Regions from separate parts of the Variovorax sp. 01N429 genome, predicted to be linked through region 2. Evidence: riboswitches for the same ligand, from Rfam matches in the RefSeq annotation. Region 2 holds a riboswitch; the other holds the start of a gene.
What was found. Region 2 has a riboswitch for thiamine pyrophosphate ahead of AC1DSF_RS06485 (purine-cytosine permease family protein). Riboswitches for the same ligand answer to the same signal wherever they lie in the genome.

Region 1 (9,076 bases), on a different contig from region 2:
CAAGGCGAGCCGGCCATGATGCCGGTGCGCAAGGTCGAGAAGTCGAACTCCTTGAAGCGCGGGTGGTCCAGCTCCGCGATGAACATCGTGGGCACGCCATGAACGCCGGTGCACTTTTCGGCTTGCACCGTCTGCATCACCGTCAGCGGATCGAAGCCGTCATTGGGATAGACGATGGTCGATCCGTGCGTGATGCACGCCAGATTGCCCAGCACCATGCCAAAGCAGTGATACAGCGGCACCGGAATGCACAACCTGTCCGCCGGCGAAAGCTTCATGCATTCGCCGATGAAGAAACCATTGTTGAGAATATTGCGGTGCGTCAGCGTCGCGCCCTTGGGAAAGCCTGTGGTGCCGCTGGTGAACTGGATGTTGATGGGGTCCGTCGCCTTCAATGGCTTGGCCGCGGCTGTCACCTGCGGGTCGTCGGCCGATCCGCTGGCCAGCAGGCTCGAGAAGCGCATCAGCCCCGGAAGCTCGCCGCTGTCAGCATCGGTATCGATCCACGCCACAGCGCGCAAATGCGGCAAGCGCGCGGCGCTCAAGGCGCCAGGCGTTGCGCTCGCGAGTTCAGGCGCCAGTTCGCGCAGCATGCCGACGTAGTCGCTGGTCTTGAAACTCTTCATCGTGACCAGCGCCTTGCACCCCACCTTGTTGAGCGCGTATTCAAGCTCCGAGGTGCGATAGGCCGGATTGATGTTGACCAGGATGATGCCGACCTTCGCCGTGGCGAGCTGCATCAGCACCCAGGGCGCGTTGTTGTGCGACCAGATGCCGACGCGATCGCCCGGAACCAGCCCCAGCTTCAGCAGCGCGCTCGCGAGCCGGTTGGATTCGCGCTGGAGTTCGAGGTAGCTGTAGCGCTTCTTCTCATGCACGCTGACCAGCGCTTCGCGGTCGCCTTGCCGCGCGGCCATGTCGTCGAAGAAGTCGCCGATGGTCTGCTCGATCAGCGGGACGTCGGTGGCGCCTTGCGCCAGGCTGGGCGTCAGGGTCATGGTGGCTCCTTCAGGCTGTTTCGGAAAACAACTCGCGGCCGATCAGCATGCGGCGGATTTCGGACGTGCCCGCGCCGATCTCGTAGAGCTTGGCATCGCGCCACAAACGCTCGACCGGAAAGTCCTTGGTATAGCCGACGCCGCCGAGCGCCTGGATCGCCTCGCCGGCCATCCAGGTCGCCTTTTCGGCCGAGTAGAGGATGGCGCCGGCCGCATCCTTGCGGAAGGTGCGCGCATGGTCGTTGCGGTCGCAAGCCTTGCCGACGGCATAGACGTAGGCGCGCGTGGCCTGCCAGGTCGAGTACATGTCCGCCAGCTTGCCCTGCATCAGCTGGAATTCGCCGATGCTCTGGCCGAATTGCTTGCGCTCGTGGACGAAGGGCAGCACGGCATCCATGCACGCCGCCATGATGCCCAAGGGTCCGCCGGAGAGCACGGCACGCTCGTAGTCCAGTCCACTCATCAGCACCTTGGCACCCTGGCCCTCGCCGCCGAGCACGTTTTCCTCAGGCACTTCGCAGTTGTCGAAGAAGAGCGGAAAGGTGTTGGAGCCGCGCATGCCGAGCTTGTCGAGCTTGGTGCCTGCCGAGAAGCCCTTGAAGCCCTTTTCGACGATGAAGGCGGTCATTCCGCGGGCGCCCATCTCCGGCTCGGTCTTGGCGTAGATGACCAGCGTGTCGGCGTCGCCGCCGTTGGTGATCCACATCTTGCCGCCGTTGAGCACATAGCGGGCGCCCTTTTTTTCGGCCCGCAGCTTCATGCTGACGACGTCGGAGCCGGCGTTGGGCTCGCTCATCGCCAGTGCGCCGACGTGCTCGCCGCTCACCAGCTTGGGCAGGTACTTCTTCTTTTGCGCATCGGTGCCGTTGCGATGGATCTGGTTGACGCACAGGTTGGAATGCGCGCCGTACGACAAGCCCACCGACGCCGAAGCGCGCGAGACTTCTTCCATGGCGACGATGTGCGCGAGGTAGCCGAGCTCGGTGCCGCCGTATTGCTCCTTGACCGTCATGCCGTGAAGGCCGAGGTCGCCGAGCTTTTTCCAGAGATCGTGCGGGAACAGGTTGTCGCGGTCGATGTCCGCGGCGCGCGGCGCGATTTCCTCGGCGCAAAAGTGCTGGATGGCGTCGCGAAGGGAATCGATGGTGTCACCCAGGTCGAAGTTCAGGCCGGGATCGTGCATGGGGTTGTCTCCTCAAAAGCATCGGCCGCGCGGGGACTTTCGTGCGCGGAAAGACCGCAGCTTACGCCGTGTGCCGTTGCAATTGGCGCCACAATGGTTGCAAATCACGCCACCATCTTCAGCCGCCGCCATGTCCTCATCCCCCTTTCGCAGCGCCGGCCGAGCAGCCACGCCGATGGCCTTTGTGAGAGCGATTGCACTAGGGTACGAGCGCTATGGGATGGACCCTGCAGGCGCCTTGGCAGAGGCACGGATTGCGCCGCAAGAGGTGCGAAATCCGCAGGCAAAAGTGACGGCAGCGCAGTTCGAGGTGCTCTCGGGGCACGCGATGCAAGAGCTGGACGACGAGGCGCTCGGCTGGTTCTCGCGCAAGCTGCCTTGGGGCACCTACGGGATGCTGTGCCGCGCCTCGATCGGATCTCCGGATCTGGGCGTGGCAATCAAGCGCTGGTGCCGCCACCATCGCCTGTTGACCGAGGACATCACGCTAGATCTGACGGTGACTGGCGGCACGGCAACCGTATCGATCACCGAACATCGCGCACTGGGTGTGTTCCGGGAGTTCTGCCTTGTATCGAGCCTGCGCTTCTTGCATGGCTACGCCTGCTGGGCCATCGACTCCCGCGTCTCGCTGAGCGCCGCGTCGTTTTCTTTCGAGGCACCGCCGCACTGCGACGCCTACCCGTTGATGTTCGGCGGCGAATTGCGCTTCGGTGCCGACCGGACGAGCTACAGCTTCGACGCCCGCTACCTGGAGCTGCCATTGCAGCGCGACGAGCGGGCGCTCCGGACGATGCTGAAGCGCGCCCTTCCGCTGACGGTGCTGCAATACCGCCGAGATCGGCTGCTCGGGCAGCGCGTGCGCGAACTCTTGCGACAGCGCGGTAGCGAAGCCGCAACGGCCGATGCCATCGCCGCGCTGCTGAACGTGTCCAGTCGTACCTTGCACCGTCAATTGCTGGAAGAAGGCGTTTCGCTGCAGACGCTGAAGGATGAGGTTCGCCACGAATTGGCTGCGGAGCAACTGCGCCGCACCGACCGGCCCATCAAGCAGATCGCGCTGGCCGTGGGGTTCCGCAACGAAAAGAGCTTTTCGCGTGCCTTCCGGGCATGGTCCGGCGCCACGCCCGGCGCCTTCAGGCGTCGCGACCTGCCGAGCGGCTAAGGACGTCAGCCCAACGAAAGCTGTAACCGCCGTTGGATTTGTGACTAAATGCTCACCCCAGCCATCCACGCCTTTGGCTACGCCAGAAGGCCCTCGATGGTGCCCCTACGATCGCCGTCATGCAGAACTTTCCCGACACCGACAGCGAAGACTTTGCCGACCTCATGGACTTCATCGTCACGTCCGGACGCACGCGCAACGGCGCCTTCGTGACGGAAAACGCTGAAAAGCTGGTCAATCAGATGTGGGCCGGCCGCGCCCAAGCCATGACCCAATCGCTGATCGCCATGGCGAATGCTGCAGCGCCGGGCAAGCGCTGAGCACCTTCATTCGCCTTCATTCGCCTTCATTCGCCTTCAATCGCCTTCAATCGCCTTTGACGCGCCCAGCGACTGCCTGAGCGCCTGGAAATCCGGCGATCGCCGCAACGCACTGCGGCCTGCTGCGATCAGCCGTGTGACTTCCTCGTCGCCGATCGAGAACGCCGTCGGGATCTGAAGCAGCCGCAAACGCAGTTCACCATCGGCTGCGTCCCGAAGATTCACCTGCACCACGTGGATCTCGGCATCTGGCGCGAACGCATCCTTGCCATCGGCACTTCGGACTTTCAGGTCTTCGCGCCACTGCCGCGTGGTGTCGAGCAGGAATTCCTGCGTCTCCAGGGTCGCTCGCGCGCCAGCACCGAAGAGGAGCGTGTCGGCCACGGCCCTGATCCCCGGCAGCTTGTCGCTGCGATCGATGTTGTTGGCCGGATCGCGCGCCGAGTTGACGCTGATGACCACCAGCTTGCGCACCGTGCCGGGCGGAATGCCGACTTCCTCGAAACTCCGGCGCAATCCGCCTCCCACCAGCGCGCGGTCGAGCAGCCTGCGCACGGCGAGGTTGTCGGCGACGCCGCCGTCCACGAGGTGAATGAAAGGACGCGCTTCCCCATCGAGATAGCTGTTCGCCTGCATGCGGAACATGCGGGCGCGATAGTTGCCGCCGACGCGTGCGGCGAGCCGCGGCACGATGCCTCGTTCCCGGCACTCCAGCGCGTAGTTCTTCAGCGTCAGCGGGCTCAGCAGGATCGGCACGGCCGACGATGCCGCGACCGCGAACGACAGCGGAACGCTCTGCAGATCGGAACAGATCAGCTCGAACTGGTCCGCGGTGAACTCGAACGGTGTCCCCAGCGACATGTCGGTCGCGGCGATCACGAGCTGTGGATGGCGTGGATTGCGCTCCACGTCGGCGTAGGTCTTGCCTTGGTAGATCTCATCGAGCCGCCGCGCCAGCAGATGCGTGCGGCCGTACCAAGGCGAGGTGAGGTCGTACAGGCTGCCGGGCCGAAGCGCCTGCCATATCAGGCTGTTCTGGAAGTTCTGCCGCAGGAAATCGCGCTCGAAATCAGGCAACCTTTCGGCGCCGAAGGCTGCGTAGTAGGCAGCTAGGATGCTGCCGCCGGACACGCCGCTGATGACGTCGGTCGCGTCGAGCAAGTCAGTGTCGTGGCCGCTCCATTTGAATGTGGTGTTGTGGAGCTCTTCGAGCACGCCGTAGCCGAAAGCGGCGGCACGCGCGCCGCCGCCGGACAGGGTGACGGCCACCAGAATGCTCGGGTCGCGGCCCGTTGCGCCGGCGACCAGGCCGCTGGCCGGCGGATTCTCGGGCAGCGGCTCGTTGAGCCATGGGCGCAGCGACGAACAACCCGCGACGCAGGCGGCGATCAAAAGACCGCAGGCTGCGCGCAGACCCTGCATGCGACTCAGGCCGCAACCGCTCGCCAATCGGCAAGCAGCGACGGCAACTGCGCCATGTCGGTGAACACATGCGCGACTCCGACGGCGCGCAGCGCATCAGGGCTGCTGTGGCCAAGATCGCTCGGGCTGTAGCCGAAGACCGTCGCCCCGGCGGCCACACCCGCCCTGGCGCCGGTGATGGTGTCTTCCACCACCGCGCAGCGCGCCGGATCGACGCCCAGAGCGGCCGAAGCAGCCAGGTACACGTCGGGCGCAGGTTTCGAGCGCGGCTGTTCATGGCCGCTGAAGATGCGGCCTTCGAAGCAGTCGAGGATGCCGATCTTCTCGAGCTGCAGTTCGACCTTGAACCGGTCGGCGCCCGACGCGCAGGCGATGCGGCCGTCCAGGGCGGCATGCAATGCACGCGCCGCCAGTGCCGCGCCCGGAATGGCGACGAGGTCGCGTTCCAGCGCTTCGTTGCGGCGCAGGCGAAAGCGATGAAGCCATTCGGGCGTGATCGCAAAGCCGGTGCGTGCCTCGATCAGCGCGGTTTCGTCCTTGACCGCCTTGCCCGTGAAGATCCGCATGGATTCGTCGACCGTCAACTCCCAGCCGAGTTCGCCGAGCATTTCGGCGAGGACGCGGTTGGTGATGGGCTCGGAATCGACGAGGACGCCGTCGCAGTCGAACAGGACGGCATCGAAGGGGATGGCTTTCATGGCGGCCATCGTAATCATTTTGCGGACCCGGGCCGCGGGCCCGCCCTTGTCATTTCACTGCGTCTTGCGGATCGGGATGTACATCTCGCCGCCCGCCGCCTTGAACTCGGCCGACTTGTCCGCCATGCCGTCCTCCATGGCCCGGACCTCGTCGACGCCCTTCTGCGCCGCGTACTCGCGCACTTCCTGAGTGATCTTCATCGAGCAGAACTTGGGGCCGCACATGGAGCAGAAGTGCGCGACCTTGCTGCTGTCCTTGGGCAGCGTCTCGTCATGGAATTCGCGCGCGGTATCGGGGTCGAGGCCGAGGTTGAACTGGTCCTGCCAGCGGAATTCGAAGCGGGCCTTGGAAAGCGCATCGTCGCGCGCTCGCGCTCCAGGATGGCCCTTGGCGACGTCGGCCGCATGCGCAGCAATCTTGTACGCGATGATTCCCTGCTTCACGTCGTCGCGATCGGGCAGGCCCAGATGCTCCTTCGGCGTGACATAGCAAAGCATCGCGGTGCCGGCCCAGCCGATCATGGCGGCGCCGATCGCGCTGGCGATGTGGTCGTAGCCCGGCGCGATGTCGATGGTCAGTGGCCCGAGCGTGTAGAACGGCGCCTCATGGCAGTGCTTGAGTTGCTCGTCCATGTTGGCCTGGATGAGATGCATCGGCACGTGGCCCGGGCCTTCGATCATGGTCTGCACGTCGTGCTTCCATGCAATCTGCGTGAGCTCGCCGAGCGTGCGCAGTTCGGCGAACTGGGCTTCGTCGTTCGCGTCCGAAGCGCAGCCAGGACGCAGACCGTCTCCGAGCGAGAAGCTCACGTCGTAGGCCTTCATGATGTCGCAGATGTCTTCGAAGTGCGTGTAGAGAAAGCTTTCCTTGTGATGCGAGATGCACCATTTGGCCATGATCGACCCGCCGCGCGAAACGATGCCGGTGCGCCGATCCGCCGTGAGATGAATGAAGGGCAGGCGCAGCCCGGCGTGGATGGTGAAGTAGTCGACGCCCTGCTCGGCCTGCTCGATCAGCGTGTCGCGGTAGATCTCCCAGGTCAGGTCTTCGGCCACGCCGCCAACCTTTTCGAGCGCCTGGTAGATGGGCACCGTGCCGATCGGCACCGGGCTGTTGCGCACGATCCAGTCGCGCGTGGTGTGGATGTTCCGGCCGGTGGAAAGGTCCATCACGTTGTCCGCGCCCCAGCGGATCGCCCACACGAGCTTCTCGACCTCTTCTTCGATGCTGCTCGTCACGGCCGAATTGCCGATGTTGGCGTTGATCTTGACCTTGAAGTTGCGGCCGATGGCCATCGGCTCGACTTCGGGGTGGTTGATGTTGGCCGGGATGATGGCGCGGCCCCTCGCGACTTCGTCGCGCACGAACTCCGGCGTGATGATCTTCGGGATGCTCGCGCCCATGGGGTTGCCGGCCAGGCGCTTTTCGCGCGCGGCGTCGGCCAGGTATTCGGCCATCCATTCGCGGCGGCCGTTCTCGCGAAGGGCGACGTATTCCATCTCCGGCGTGACGATGCCGCGGCGTGCGTAGTGCATCTGCGTGACGTTGCCGCCGGCTTTGGCGCGCCGTGGCGTGCGCTGCAAGGCAGCGGCAGCGGCACGCAGGTCGGCGATGCGCTGGGAGTCGCGGTCGACGTTGGTGGCGCCATCGTCGAGCGCAAGGTGCAGGCGGCCTTCGTAGCTTTCGGTGTCGCCGCGTTCGGCGATCCATGCGCCGCGCACGCCCGGAAGGCCGCGCCGCACGTCGATGTCGGCCGCCGGATCGGTGTAGGGGCCGGAGGTGTCGTAGAGCGATACGCGTTCGCCGTTGGTGAGCAGGACTTCGCGCACAGGCACGCGCAAATCGGCTCTGCTGCCCGATATGGCGCTCTTGCTCGAAGCGGGAAAGGGCTCGCGCGTCAGCGTGAGGAGGGAGGCGAACTTGTCGACGGCATTCATGCGGGGCACTCCTGGTTGGGGGACAACGGGTGCTCCGCGATCGCTCCGGACGGCATCGGTCGCAAGGGACGGACGGGATGCCGGGGAGTCGCAGCTCTTCTTACGCTGGTATGAACCAGATCAAGTTCGCGGGTTCGGCCGCTTGGCCATCTCAGCACACATCTGCGTGCACCCCGGAGCGGGACCGATTCTAGGCCCGTCCCGCGAAAGGGATCAAGCGGGATTGGCCGCGACGATGGACGAATCGACGGCAGGCGATGTCTCGCCGGACTGCGCCACCCAGGCGTCCAGACCGCCTGCCAGGACGCGCACGCGGGTCACTCCGGCATTGCGAAGTACCCGCGCCGCCGCAATGGCGGAGCCGTCATCGGGGCAATCGCAGAAGACGACGAGTTCGCGGCCGTCCGAGAAGGCTTCGAGACGCTTGGGCAGCTGCTTGAGCGCAATGCCGAGGGCGCCCGGGATCGCACGACCGTCGAGCGCCCGCGCTTCGTCCGAGCGCACGTCGATCAGCGTCAGCCCGGCGCCGGCCGCCATCGCGGCGCGAAGGGCAGCGGCTTCGATGCGCTCGATGTCGAGAGATCGAAGGGCCATGCGGCGCTGCCGATAGCGCCAAAGCACGAATGCACCAAGCAGCACGAGGCAGATCACCGTCGCGACCATCCCGATGCTGGAGAGCACCGAAAGGACATCCGTGATGGCGGCGTGGAACACGCGTCCGATCAGGAGGAAGCCCAGCGTCCAGATCAACGCGGCCACCGTTTCATAAGATAGAAACCGGAGATTCGACATTCCGAGCGCGCCTGCCATGGGCGGCGCAACCACCGACACCCCCGGCACGAACTTCGCGGCAATCAGCGACAAGCCGCCCCAGCGCCCGAGGATGGATTCGCTGTGCTTGACGCAGGAATCGGGCGACAGCGAAATGCGGCAGAGCAGCCGCATGACCCGGTACCCCCAGCGGCGTCCGGCAATGAACCAGACGCCGTCGCCGAGGATGTTGCCGAGCACGGCGGCCAGCGTCACCGCGAGGAAAGAAACCTGTCCGCCAAAAGTCAGTCCGCCGGCAACGATCAGGAAAGGCACCGCCGGCACCGGCGCGCCCAGACGCGTCGCCAGGGTGGCGACGAACACCACGGCGGGGCCTTGGCTGGCGAGGAGCGAGACGAATTCGTTCATGACGGCGATATGTGCGATATGGGGGCGGTTTCGATGGTTTCGAGGCCGCTATTGCGCAGGTTTCGCCGCGCCGGACGCGGGTGCGGAAGCAGTGACACCGCGCAGATCGATGTCCGAGAAATACGAGATCCCTCGAGACTTGGTGTTGTCCGCGTCCGCCTGGATCGCCACGC
Region 2 (9,076 bases):
GTCGACTTCGATAAAGCCGAATGCGGCGCATGCTTGCTTGGCGCCGCGATAGACGCTTCCTGTCGACGAGAAAGCATCGGCCGTGTTGCTGCTCTCCCCAAAGCGACCTGCGTGCGCCTTGACGATGGCATGTGCGATGGCGCTCGCGTCTTCAGGCGAATTCATGATGTTCATTGCGTCCACCGCATTCGGGGTTGATATTCAGGCTTGATGCCAGAAGGGGGTCCCAAGCACCGGCGTGCTCGGCTGAGCAGAGAGCTGTGCGGCCATGGCGCCGGCACGATGCGCCTCTCGACCGGCGTGCACCGCGTCCGCGAATGCACCCGCCATGGCGACCGGATCTTGGGCGAGTGCAACGGCAGTGTTGAGCAGCACGCCGTCGTAACCCCATTCCATGACTTGGCAGGCGTGAGACGGCAGACCGAGGCCGGCATCGACGAGCAGCGGCACCGTCAAGCGCTCGCGCAGCATCTGGAGCGCATATGGATTGACCGGCCCGCGGCCGGTGCCAATTGGCGCTGCCCAAGGCATCACGGCCTGACATCCGACATCGACGAGCCTTTGGCATAGCACGAGGTCTTCGGTGCAGTATGGCAATACCTGAAACCCGTCTCGGATCAATTGCGATGCGGCATCGACCAGGTTCAGCGTGTCGGGTTGGAGCGTGTAGTCGTCGCCGATGAGTTCGAGCTTGATCCACGGCGTGTCGAACAGTTCGCGCGCCATCTGCGCCGTGGCGATGACTTCCTGCACGCTGTGGCAGCCAGCAGTGTTGGGCAGCACCGGCACATCAAGTCGCCGCAGAAGGTCCCAGAAACCGTTGTCGCTGCCGGATGTGCCCGACGCCGCCGTCTGGCGGCGCAGCGAGGCGGTCAGCATCGCGGGTCGCGCCCTGCAAACCGCAGCTTCGAGGATATCCGGCGATGGGTAACGCGCAGTGCCGAGCAGAAGGCGGCTCTGAAAAGGCTGCCCGTACAGCACGAGCGGGTCATTCGCGGGGTAAGAGGAATTCATGGTGTTCTCAGCCGCCCGTCACCGGACGGATCACTTCAATGCGGTCGTCGGCGTGCAGCGTGTGCGACGAGTAACTCGATCGCGGGACGAACTGGCGATTCACTGCCGCGGCGAAAGGCGGCGTGGCGTTGATGAGGCGCAGCGCGTCGACGAGCTTGGATTCGGGCGGGAGCGTATGAGGAAGGTCGTTGATCAGAATCTTCATGAGATTGCCTCTTCCAGGCCGGCCGGCAGATCGAAACGGCCAGCTAGGGTCGAGTGCCCGTTCGCGAGCATCTCCATCGCCATATCGAGAATGGCGGGTGCGATCATGAACCCGTGCCTGTACAGGCCGTTGATCTGCATCACACCGGGGCGCGGGTGGCGCACGGCTGGCAGATTGTCGGGAAGGGTGGGACGGCATTGTGTCGCGATTTCGATGATGCGGGCCTCCGCGAAGCCGCTATGCACGGAATACGCTGCGCTCAACAGTTCGAGCGTGGAACGCACGCTGGCGGGCGACATGTCATCCGACTCGATCTCGGTCGCTCCGATGACGAACACGCTCCCAGGCTTGGGCGCGATGTAGAGCGGATATCGCGGATGCACCAGTCGCGTCGGGCGTCGCAGCGTGACCTCAGGTGCGTGCACGCGGATGACTTCGCCGCGCACGCCGCGAATCGCGTTCCACTGAGGACGCGCGCCCAGGCCCCTGCAGTCGATCACGCGTTCGGGTTGGCCCGGCGATCCGGGCGCGAAGTCGTCGAGCGTGCGCGGAGTGTGCCAGTGCAGGCGCACCCCAGGCAGCGCTTGGAGCGTCTCGAGCAAAGCGGCTAACAACTCGCGATTGTCGAGTTGGCCTTCGCCTGGCAAGAGCAGGCCTTGCGCGAATCGCCGCCCCAATGAGGGCTCGACGGCAACGATGCCTTCAGCGTCGAGCGTTTGCATGGCGGGGAGATCAGGCACTGCCGCGCGCGTCCCGGCGAGCACGCGCGACAGCCGAGACGCCTCCGCGCTGTCCTGCCGATGCCACAGCACCAAGGTTCCTTCGCGCTGGAAGAAGACCGGCCCGGCGAGGGATTCGATCAACTCGGGCCAGCGTTCGAGTGCGTAGTGGCCCATGCGCACCACGGAAGGCGGCGCCACCGCGGATTCGGCCAGCGGCGCCAGCATGGCGGCGGCCACCCGCGCTGCGGCGCCGCCGGCGTCGGGGCCTGCAGCATCGAACAGGTCGACCTTGCAGCCAGCTTGCGCCAGTGTCACGGCAAGCAGCCGCCCCATCAGACCGGCGCCGATGATGGCTGCGGACCCGAAAGGAAGACTGAGCCCGATGCGCTTGTCAGCCTTCACGCACCCCTCCGGCACAGTCGTTGATCGCGTGGTCGATAATTTTCGACATGACCAATGCATTTTCCCGCTATGCGCGCGTCCTTTCGATCGCCGGCTCCGACAGCGGCGGCGGCGCGGGCATTCAGGCCGATCTCAAGACTTTCTCGGCCCTGGGTTGCTACGGCATGACGGCCATCACTGCACTGACGGCCCAGAACACCTTGGGCGTGACGGGAATCCATGGCGTGCCGCCGGCCTTCCTCAAGGCGCAGATTCAGGCGGTCGTCGAAGACATCGGCGTCGATGCCGTCAAGCTCGGCATGCTGCATGCGCCCGAGATCGTCGAAGTCGTCGCATGGGCGATCGATCACTACAAACTGCCGAACGTCGTGCTCGACCCGGTGATGGTGGCTACCAGCGGAGACAGGCTGATCGCAGCGGAAACAGTGCAGGTCTTGGTACGCGAACTCTTTCCGCGCGCGGTCGTGGTGACGCCCAATCTCGATGAAGCGGCATTGCTGATCGGTCATTCGATCGACGGCGCCGACGCGCTCGACGACGCGGCAAGTGAGCTGCTGGCGCTCGGAACGACTGCCGTCCTGCTCAAGGGCGGTCATCTCCCGGGCGACGACGTGGTCGATCTCCTGGCACAGGCGAACGGCGATCGATTGCGCCTGGCTTCGACGCGCATCGCCAGCCGCAATCTTCATGGCACGGGATGCACGCTGTCGTCCGCCATCGCGTCGAACCTGGCGCTTGGCTATGACTTGCCGCAGGCTGTCGAGCGCGCGCGCGGCTATGTCGTTGCCGCGATGGCGGCCGGCGCTGATGTGAAGATCGGTCGCGGGCATGGGCCTCTCAACCACGGCTTTGCGCCAGTGCCGACCGTCCGCCTGCCGGCGCAGGGCGGGTGATCCATGCAAACACGAAGGTGATCACGAGCGTCGGCAGCGCGGACCCCCAGCGCGGAGCCCATGCGGCGCAGGCGTGATAGACCACGATGCCGCCGATCCAGATGGCGGCGGCAGTCCAGTCCACCCGCCGCGTTTGCACCGACTCGACCAACGTACCGAGGCCGAGCCGCCCGAGAATCACTCCGTACAGCGGCACGAAGACCGAACTGAGCATCAGGAGAAACGGCTCGAGCGAGTGCATTGGCAACACCAGTGCGAAGGCAATGCAGACCGCCGCGACCAGCAATCCCCAGCGGCGAATGCTCCAGCGCGGCATCAGGCTATGAGCCGAAACAGAGCCTGAATAGACATCCCCATAGGCGTTGTCGAGTTCGTCGACCAGGATCAGACCGAGCGCGACCAGCCCGCCTTGCGCCAGAAGCAGCGCGGCCAGCATGTCCGTGCCGGGGTCGGCCACACTCACCACCATCACCCCCAGTGCGTAGCACCAGATGTTGGCCACGGCATAGCCGAACCATGTGCCGCCGAATGCGCCGCCCAGCCCACCAATGGACCGCTTGCCGTGACGTGCGTAATCGGCCACCAGCGGGAGCCAGGACACCGGCATCGCAATAACCAGGTCGAGTGCTCCGAACATGCTCATGCTGCCGTCGCCGGGCCTTGTCCAGAATGATTCGAGCCCCTTCGCATGAAGCCGTGCAGCGAACTGCCAGCTCAGCCATATCAGCGACAGCACGACCAGCGGCAGGCCGAACCGGCTCACGAACCGTCGAACAAGCTTGACCATCGATCCAGAAAGCAGGGCCAGGAGCACGGCGCCCCAGAGGAGTGTCGTTGCGACCGCGCCCACTTGTCCGTCCAGCGACCAGCCAAACGCCTGCCTGCCGATGGCCTGGGTGCCCTCGCGCATGATCACGATCTCGAAGGTGGTCCAGCCGATCAGCTGCACGATGTTCAGGACGACGGGCAGTCGGGCAAATGCGCTGCCGTAGGTCGCATGCATCAAGCCGGCGCTCGCCAGTCCGCTTTCGCAGCCGACCCGCGCAGTCCACGCCAGCAGACCTGCGCCGATGCACGAACCCAGCACAATGGCGATGGCCGCCTCGCGCGTGCCGACCGCGGGCACCAGGTAGGCGCCGATCTGCATGACCAGCAAGCCCACGCCAAGACTGAACCACAGCGCCATGTGGTCGTGCCATCGGAAGACGCGTCCGGATTCGCGGAGCGGCGTCAGCGCCTCATTGGCGCCTGTCGACGCCTGCTCGTTCTTTGTGTGTGCCATCCATTTGCTCCAATGCAAATTGTTTGGCAGGTGGGCGAGGCGACGGCGGCACGACAGGCACGCGAGAAACGTGACGGCCGCCGGACCAGCTTCCCTGCGCGAGGATTACCTCAGTCAGGTTCAAAGGGACTCTCTCAGCCGGTACACCGCAAACGGCGGACCGGCACCCCTAGCATTGCTTCAATCTGGCGAAGCGGATCTGATTGTAGAACTGTGCGGCGGATCGATGAACCGGTGCGACAGCTTCACCAGCACCCAGAACACTCCCGTGATCGCCACTGCCAAGACGAAGCCGCCGAGCACATCCAAAGGGAAATGAACGCCCACGTAGACGCGTGCCCATCCGGTGACGATCCCGATCAAAAGGACCGCAAGACCGGTCATGCGCAGAGTCGGTCGCAGGCAGAGGATCAAGGCGACCGCGAACATGACCGTTGCGTGTGTACTGGGCATTGACCCGCGTGCGCCGTGCTCGATGTAGCTTGGGCTCAGACCCGCGACGAAGGGCCGAGGCATATTGATGGCGGCGGCTATGGCGTGGGCAACCACCGATGCGGCGGCTGCTGCGACCAGCGTCGCAATCACATATTTGCGCTGCGAAGGGTGACGCCAAGCGGCCCCGATGACCAAGGCCCCGCAAAGCCAAGCCGTGCCGACCGCCAAAAGAGATGCGATCCACAGGATCTGCGGATGCGGCGTGTTGCCGGCCGCCAGCCAGTGAAAAAGCGAGACATTCAACTCCTGCATGCCTCGCATCCTAGCGGCAAGGTCAATGCTGGACCCCGAGCAGCGTATGCAGTCGCGTGCTGGTGGTCGTGTACTGCAGCGGGATCGACTTGCCCGGAAAGACGACGGCTGTCGCGCCCCAAGCCGCCAGGGTCGCTTCGTGGAAGCCGCAGACGATCAGCTTCTTCTTGCCTGGATAGGTGTTGATGTCGCCGACCGCGAAGACGCCCCGTTCGCGAGTCTCGAACTTTTCCGTGTCCACTGGTATTTGCTTGCGAACCAGTTCCAAACCCCATTCGGCGATAGCACCCAGGCGCGGCGAGATGCCGAGGCACCCGATGAGCGCATCGAATGGCACGGACACGGTCTGCGCGTCGGGCGTGATGATCTGCAGATGGGCGTCGTCAAAGGCGGACGGCTGGCCGATCGCGAGCTGGATCGACCGCGCCGCGACGTGTGTCCGCAATGCTGCGACGTTGGCATCTTCAGCCTGGAAGACGTCTCTTCGATGAAGCAGGGTGACGTGCCGCGCGAAGGGTACCAGCGCCAGTGCGGTCTCAAGGGCCGCATCGTCGCCGCCATTGACGACCACCCGCTGGCCGGCAAAGCGATCCAATGCGTCAGGGTGATAGAAAAGCTTGGTGCCTTCCAGTTCTTCGATGCCCTCGACGGCAATCCGCTTTGGCACGAATGCGCCGACGCCGGCCGCTATGAACACTGTCCTGGCAAGAAACGCGGTGTTCCGCGAAGTGGTCAGGAGGAGGCGTCCGTCGTCCTGGCGCGCCAACGTGGCAACCTGCTCACCGAAATGGAAGTGGGGCTTGAAGGGCGCGATCTGCTGCACCAGCGACTCCGACAAGCCTCTACCAGTGGTCACAGGCGTGCCGGGGATGTCGTAGATCGGCTTGTCGCCATAAAGCTCGACACATTGGCCGCCGGCCCGGGGCAGGGCGTCGACGATATGGAAGGAGATTTCGAGCAGGCCGAGTTGAAAAGCCTGGAACAGCCCGACCGGACCCGCGCCGATGATCAGCGCGTCTGTCTCGATGGGGGCTTGCGCGCTCAGCGCACGAGCTCCGAAATCTTGCCGGTCTTGTCTTTCCACTCTTCGGCGTCAGGCAGCGCGGGCTTGCGTTTGGTGATGCTCTTCCAGCCGTCGGCCATGGCCAGCTCGGCATTGAGCTTGATGAAGGCGATCTGGTCACCGGGCAGATCTTCCTCGGCGTAGATCGCGTTGACCGGGCATTCGGGAATGCAAACCGCGCAGTCGATGCATTCGTCGGGGTCGATCACCAGCATGTTCGGACCTTCGCGGAAGCAATCGACCGGACAAACGTCAACGCAATCGGTGTATTTGCAGCGGATGCAGGATTCGGAGACGACGTGGGTCATGGTGATTGCAAAGCGGGAAGGTAAGCGGGAACCGGCAATTTTAGGCGTTTGCGGCAGGCCGCACGAGGACGGCTGCGGAAGTCCGATGCGAAGCGGTGTCTACCAGGATCAGGGAACCAAGCGCACGCGATTGCGTGAAAGGCAGCACGGCCAGAGGCTGTTGGAGGCTGAGCACCACGTCGCCAATCGCATTGGCTTCGAGCCGGTCGGCCGGCTCGGAATCCAGCGTGGTGATGTTGACGCGATCCACGATGCGCGCCACCTTCGCCTTGACCCAGCGATGGCCCTGCAGCGCCCAGTAGACGCGGCCCGCCACGAGCGGTTCGTCGTCGAGCCACGCGATGGTGGCGGTGATCTCGCGCGACGGTTCGAAGGCGCCGGGTTCCAGCAGCCAGTCGCCGCGCGACACGTCGAGTTCGCGGTCTAGCACGATGCCGGCGCTGTGACCCGCATGCACGGCTTTCGGCTGGCGCGTATGGCTCAGCACCTGCGCCACCGTGGCCGTCTGGTTGCCCGGCAGGACCGTCACGCGTTGTCCCGGTTCGATGTGGCCGCTGGCAACTCGGCCCCAGAACACACGGCGACCGCGCGATGTGTCCGCCGAAGCAGAGAACTTCTCCACCCATTGCACCGGAAACGCAAAAGGCACTGCTTCGTCCTGCGCCGTGACCGGCAGTTTCTCGAGCAGTTCGAGCAGGCTGGGACCTTCGTAGCCCGCCCAGTCGGCGTGCCGAGAGGCCACGTTCCAGCCTTTGAGCGCCGAAATCGGCACCGTGGCGGCGACCTGCACGCCGGCGGCTTCGGCAAAGTTCGACAGCGCGGCCGAAATCCGCTCGAACGCCAGTTCGGCATCGTCCATGGCGTCGAGCTTGTTCACGGCGAACACAATCGACTGCACCCGCAGCAAATGGCAAAGCAGCGTATGCCGGCGCGTCTGCGGCAGAAGCTCGCGCCTCACTACTTCCCCGTCCCCGCATTCGGCAGCCCAGGCCAGCTTGGTCGCATCGACCAGCACCACCGCCGCATCCGCGCTGGAAGCCGCGGTCACCATGTTGCGCGTGTACTGCTCATGCCCCGGCGCATCCCCGATCACGAACTTGCGCTGCGCCGTAGAAAAGTACCGATACGCCACGTCAATCGTGATCCCCTGTTCGCGTTCGGCCGACAACCCATCCGTCAGCAGCGCCAGATCAGTTTCACCCCCCCGCTGAACCCCCGCAAGCTGGTCCTGCAGCACCGTCTTGCTGTCAACCAGCAGCCGCCCAATCAACGTGCTCTTGCCATCGTCCACGCTCCCGCAAGTAATAAACCGCAGCGCAGCCCCCGTCTCGGCAGCAGTGTGATCAGGCAAAGCAGCAATCGAAGTAGTCATGATCAGTTCAATTCATCAGCGGCGCGTAGGCCTTATTCGAGAAACACCGCGGAACCGGCTTAGCCGGGCCGCTGGTGTTGCCCCCGGCAGGGGGTAGGCGGCCACACGAAGTGGGCAAGCCTGGGGGCGAGTCAAAAATACCCGTCTTTCTTGCGCTTCTCCATGGAAGCTTCCGAGGTCTTGTCATCCATGCGTGTGGCGCCGCGTTCGCTCACATCGGCAGCGAGCGTTTCGACCACCACGTCGGCGGCATCGGACGCGAGGCTTTCGACTGGGCACGTGCAAGTGATATCGCCCACGGTGCGGAAGCGCACGTCACGCACTTCGACCTGTTCCCCGTCGCGCGGCGGAGTGAGCGCGGTCACCGGAACCAGCAGCCCGCGCCGCTCGACTACTTCGCGCTTGTGCGTGTAGTAGATCGACGGCAGCGCGATGTTTTCGCGCTCGATGTATTGCCATACGTCGAGCTCGGTCCAGTTCGAAATGGGGAACACGCGGAAGTGTTCTCCGGGAGAGAGGCGCGTGTTGAACAGCGTCCAGAGTTCAGGCCGCTGGTCTTTGGGTTGCCACTGACCGAAGCTGTCGCGGTGCGAAAAGATGCGTTCCTTGGCGCGCGCCTTTTCTTCGTCGCGGCGTGCACCGCCGATCAGCGCGTCGAAGCGAAATTCCTCGATGGCTTCGAGCAGCGTGACCGACTGATGCACGTTGCGCGATTCGTCAGGATGCGCAAGGCGCACCGTGCCGCGCTTCATTGAGTCCTCGACGTTGCGCACGATCAGTTCCGCCCCGAGTTCCTTGGCGCGCGCATCGCGAAAGTCCGTCACTTCGGGAAAGTTATGGCCCGTGTCGATCATCAGCAGCGGGTAGGGGATGCGGCCAGCGCCGAAAGCCTTCTCCGCGCACTTGAGCAGTACCAGCGAATCCTTGCCGCCCGAAAACAGCAGCGTCGGCCGTTCGAAAGAGGCGGCGACTTCGCGCAGGATGAAGATGGTTTCTTCTTCGAGTGCGTCCAGTTGCGTGTTGGACAGGCGCGCAAGCGACTGCGAAGTTTGCAGCAGCAGATCGTGT

Region 1: another riboswitch for thiamine pyrophosphate. It lies ahead of thiC (phosphomethylpyrimidine synthase ThiC); the one in region 2 lies ahead of AC1DSF_RS06485 (purine-cytosine permease family protein).

Annotation. Positions count from the first base shown of each region.
Region 1 is NZ_JBFTRG010000021.1:12,546-21,621, reverse strand. It holds gene AC1DSF_RS26360 (AMP-binding protein) at 1-998, opposite strand, end outside; gene AC1DSF_RS26355 (isovaleryl-CoA dehydrogenase) at 1,009-2,181, opposite strand; gene AC1DSF_RS26350 (AraC family transcriptional regulator) at 2,312-3,346, shown strand; gene AC1DSF_RS26345 (hypothetical protein) at 3,466-3,666, shown strand; gene AC1DSF_RS26340 (patatin-like phospholipase family protein) at 3,703-5,088, opposite strand; gene AC1DSF_RS26335 (HAD family hydrolase) at 5,094-5,786, opposite strand; gene thiC (phosphomethylpyrimidine synthase ThiC) at 5,841-7,724, opposite strand; TPP riboswitch at 7,805-7,910, opposite strand; gene AC1DSF_RS26325 (rhodanese-like domain-containing protein) at 7,938-8,903, opposite strand; gene AC1DSF_RS26320 (DUF3047 domain-containing protein) at 8,952-9,076, opposite strand, start outside.
Region 2 is NZ_JBFTRG010000003.1:80,074-89,149, reverse strand. It holds gene AC1DSF_RS06510 (thiamine phosphate synthase) at 1-165, opposite strand, end outside; gene AC1DSF_RS06505 (thiazole synthase) at 202-1,014, opposite strand; gene thiS (sulfur carrier protein ThiS) at 1,022-1,219, opposite strand; gene AC1DSF_RS06495 (FAD-dependent oxidoreductase) at 1,216-2,343, opposite strand; gene thiD (bifunctional hydroxymethylpyrimidine kinase/phosphomethylpyrimidine kinase) at 2,391-3,236, shown strand; gene AC1DSF_RS06485 (purine-cytosine permease family protein) at 3,181-4,518, opposite strand; TPP riboswitch at 4,593-4,699, opposite strand; gene AC1DSF_RS06480 (phosphatase PAP2 family protein) at 4,699-5,265, opposite strand; gene AC1DSF_RS06475 (NAD(P)/FAD-dependent oxidoreductase) at 5,288-6,349, opposite strand; gene fdxA (ferredoxin FdxA) at 6,307-6,636, opposite strand; gene AC1DSF_RS06465 (sulfate adenylyltransferase subunit 1) at 6,677-8,008, opposite strand; gene cysD (sulfate adenylyltransferase subunit CysD) at 8,140-9,076, opposite strand, start outside.